One region of the Pradoshia sp. Z3_51 genome, then DNA from elsewhere that is predicted to be linked to it. Evidence: riboswitches for the same ligand, from Rfam matches in the RefSeq annotation. Region 1 holds a riboswitch; the other holds the start of a gene.
What was found. Region 1 has a riboswitch for S-adenosylmethionine ahead of AC4BHA_RS17540 (methionine ABC transporter ATP-binding protein). Riboswitches for the same ligand answer to the same signal wherever they lie in the genome.
Positions count from the first base shown of each region.

Region 2: another riboswitch for S-adenosylmethionine. It lies ahead of AC4BHA_RS09735 (methionine ABC transporter ATP-binding protein); the one in region 1 lies ahead of AC4BHA_RS17540 (methionine ABC transporter ATP-binding protein).

Region 1 is NZ_JBZAJC010000015.1:22,732-24,932, forward strand. It holds gene AC4BHA_RS17535 (methionine ABC transporter permease) at 1-346, opposite strand, end outside; gene AC4BHA_RS17540 (methionine ABC transporter ATP-binding protein) at 336-1,349, opposite strand; SAM riboswitch class I at 1,431-1,537, opposite strand; gene AC4BHA_RS17545 (pyridoxal phosphate-dependent aminotransferase) at 2,033-2,201, shown strand, end outside.
Region 2 is NZ_JBZAJC010000004.1:74,216-76,416, reverse strand. It holds gene AC4BHA_RS09735 (methionine ABC transporter ATP-binding protein) at 1-812, opposite strand, end outside; SAM riboswitch class I at 935-1,046, opposite strand; gene AC4BHA_RS09730 (YrzE family protein) at 1,276-2,201, shown strand, end outside.

The sequences.
Region 1 (2,201 bases):
TTTCAACGATTCTCGCAAAAAACGGAATAGCTGCGACTGACAGCGATACGCTAGCAGCTGTTGGTCCAATCGTTGTCTTTACAACAAATTCGGTCAATGGCATAAGAGCAACCAATAAAATAATAAATGGTATTGATCGGACCAAATTGACGACAAATCCTAATATCCTCTGAACCGTTTTGTTTTCCCAAAATAAACCCTTTTCTGTCACATATAATAGAATTCCAACTGGTAAACCAATCACGATTGCGACAGCTAAAGAAATGGAAATCATGTAAATCGTCTGCAAAAATGCTGTGTTAATTTCAGGAATAAGCTCTATAAAGTGGTTGAAATCAAAGCCCATGTTGGAACACCTCCACTTCTGCCTCTCGACTTTCTATATAAGATATCGCTTTATTAATCTCTTCCTTCTGTCCGCGAAGCTCCATGATAAAAATACCTAAAGGCAATTCCTGAATATATTCAATTGAGCCATGAAGAAAATTGCCTTTTACATTAAATTGCTGAAGCGTATCCGATATGACTCCCTCACCGGCAACCGTTCCCCTAAACGTCACCTTGACAATCGGACCCTTGCAACTTTGGTAAATAGCGTCAGGTATATCGAACGAAACAACACTGTTAATGAATTCCTTCGTAAGATCGGCATGGGGTTTAGCAAAAATATCATACACCGAGCCTTCCTCAATGACCTTGCCATCCTGCATAATCGCCATTCGATTACAAATTTCCTTTACTACATTCATCTCATGTGTAATCAACACAATCGTAATATTGAGCTCCTTATTGATTTTTTTCAACAAATTCAATATTGATTTCGTTGTCGTCGGATCTAGTGCTGAAGTCGCCTCATCACAAAGGAGTACTGTCGGGTTATTCGCCAACGCCCTTGCAATCGCTACACGCTGCTTCTGTCCCCCACTTAGCTGCGAAGGATACACTTCACGCTTTTCAGCTAATCCGACCATTTTCAACAGTTCTTCTACTCGGTCTTGTATTTGAGTCTGCGGCACTTTTGCTGCCTTTAAAGAAAAAGCTATATTTTCAAAAACTGTTTTCTGGCTAATAAGATAAAAGTGCTGAAAAATCATCCCGATTTTTAAGCGTGCATGACGCAATTGCTTGCTTCTCAACTTAGCCAGATCAATTCCATCAACTGTGATATTTCCCGATGTTGGACGCTCCAACAAATTAATACAGCGTAGCAGCGAGCTTTTACCTGCTCCTGAGTACCCGACAATCCCGAATATCTCGCCTTTTTTAATTGTTAAGGAAACGTTGTCAACTCCATTTACTATACCGCTTTTAGTTTTGTAAATCTTATTAACATTCTGAATTTTTATCATATGCCAACCTCTATCTCTACACATTTTTTGAAACAAAAATGCCCCTCTCATCTGAAAGGGGCATCGAAATACATCTATCTCGACTTATCTTTCAGAATGTAATACATTCTGCAGGAATTGGCACCTTCCCTATTAAGGGGGTTGCCGGACGTCATAGGGCCTAGTCCCTCGGTCGCTCTCGATAAGCTATAGCTTTATTTGATTTGTTTATGATATTACAGACTTCAGAATAGTCTGTCAACAAAAACCTTTTTGACGTAAACTGTTGAACCGCTTTCATCATTGCAATTTCAATAAAATATTCCAATCCACATACATCGGATTAAAAAACTCCCCATTCTTCTTCGTAGGGCTGAACTGACGATAATGTAAAACTCTACATTTTCGCAAGCCGACTGAATAACACTTTCATCGCTCACTATTTTCATCTGCCAAACAAGCTCATTTAATGTATAGTCTCCACATTTCACATTTTCCGAAAAACAATCATTTCTGAAAAAGCTACCACACCCACTTCATCAAACGTTCCCCTATAATCTATGACTCAGCAAATCTAATAACCATTTACTACCGCTATATTCAAATTCTTTCAGCTCACTATAGACATTTCTAAATAAAGGTTATAGAATTTTATCTATTATTTAAATATTCAAAACTATATTCTCTTCGTAAAGGTGAATTATATGACATATTCAGAACGCTTAAAAAAACTGCCAGTCCAATTTTTTGCAACACTTGTCCTAAAAGTTAACAGCGCTATAGCTGAAGGCAGAGACATTATTAATCTCGGACAAGGAAATCCTGATCAACCTACTCCTGCGCATATCGTCAAAGCCCTGCAAGTGGCGGCTG
Region 2 (2,201 bases), on a different contig from region 1:
CCCAAAAAATTAAGTTTCCAAACTGCTGGTTTATTCTCCTTTAAGGATTTCAAAAAGCTCTGCGGAATCTCGTCGTGAATGACTGTTCTAACAAACCGCTTGGCAACCTCAGTGGTTGGCTTGGAAAAAATATCAAGAACAGGACCCTGCTCAACAACCCTCCCATTTTCCATGACAGCGACCTTATTGCATATCTCTTTAATCACCGACATTTCATGTGTAATAAGCAAAATTGTTATATTGTATTCTCGGTTTATTTTTTTCAATAGCTCTAAAACATCCCTGGTCGTCTGCGGATCCAATGCCGATGTAGCTTCGTCACATAGCAGGATAGATGGATTCGTGGCCAGAGCTCTCGCAATTCCAACCCTCTGCTTCTGTCCCCCTGACAATTCATCCGGGTAACTTCGACCCTTAGCTGATAACCCCACGAACTCCAGTAATTCTCGAACTCTATTTTGAATCGTTTCTTTACGAACGCCGGATAGTATCAATGGAATCGCTACATTATCAAATACCGTCTTAGATTGAAGTAAATTGAAATGTTGAAAGATCATCCCGATTTTCTTTTTCTCTGCCCTTAATTCCTTTGCTTTGAGACTGGCAAACGATTTACCATTCAAAAGGACCTCCCCCTCAGTAGGCCGTTCAAGCATATTAACTAAACGCAAAAGTGTACTTTTCCCGGCCCCGCTGTATCCTACCACTCCAAAAATATCCCCTTTTTCAACCGTTAAATGAACGCCTCTCAGAGCATCTACGCTTTGACCATTTGCTTGATATGACTTTTTTATGTTTCGAAACTCAATCATGTTCTCTCCTCCAGGCCTAAAAAATTCGAAATGCAAAAAGCCCCTTCTGTCATTAGACAGAAGAGGCTTTGTATGAACATATACATAAAAAGACAAGTAGAAATATGTTCGCTTAAAGCTTCCTCTTATCTCTCAAACAGATGTTTGTTGGAATTAGCACAGTATTTTTACCATAGTAAAAATCCGCTGCCGAAGTATCATAGGGCCAAATCCCTCCACTTCTCTCGATAAGAATCGCTTGCTATTCAATTAAATTTGATGTTTCCAACTATATCCTATCTTGTTTAGCAATGTCAATAATAATTTATAATATTTAAAATATTTTTGATTTATAATAAAGAATATCCTAAATCAAGTTACAGCAACTAAAATTCATGAATATTTCCAATTCATGAATCATTTTGGCCAGTTATTCGTATAGGATATTAAGGTAAATTATAGAAAAAATAAGGAGGGGTACTTTGTGGGAAATATCTTCATCTATTCCATTATCATTGGGATTATATCGGCACTTATTCTTGTGCCATTCAAAAATAATGAAAAATTACGTATCCATATGAAGGGGAAAACAAAACTGCTTGTTTTTGTCAGCTTAGCTGCATTAATCACGATTAAAGCATTTTTATTTTATTACTTCACCCTATTGGATCAAACTATCTCTTCTCTTTGGATTTTTGTCATCATACTAACCTTGCTGGGTTCAATGCTTGCTACGGGTATGGAGAGAACCATTAAGGGTATTTTATTTGCAGGTAGTTTGCTTGTCGGTCTCTATTTTTTAACGGCATTTCTGTTCAATGCCGATGAAAAGTATACTATAGCTAAAATGGACATCAAAGAAGAAATTCAAACATTTGATGAAAATAAAAAGCCGGCCAGCGTGCCTCCTCAATACGCGCGCAATAAAATGAAAAAAGCATTTGGCCAGGTACCAAATACGAGCTACTACGAATTAGGGAATTTACAAATCCAAAAAGTAGATGGTGAGTATGTTTATATTGCTCCAGTCGAATTTTCAGGATTCTTCAAATGGCTGAAAGGGAAAGAAACTCCTGGTTACTTTATATTGAGTGCTACAGATTCATCAGCCAACCCAAAATTTGTTGATGCAGAAATGATCTACACTCCTTCTGCATTCTTCAATAAAGAAACAGAGCGCCGTATTCGTCTACAGTATCCATCCTACATATTCTATGGGGATTCACAGCTTGAAGTAGATGATAATGGCACGCCATTTTATATTCGCTCTTATGGTGATTTTGTCTCTGCCAGAAATGGCTTTAAGGTAAAAGGTGTTGTGGTGATGGATGCCAAAACTGGGAAGTCCAACTCTTATTCCCTTTCTGAAGCGCCCGAATTTATTGATGGTGCCGTTGCACCAGAAGTCGT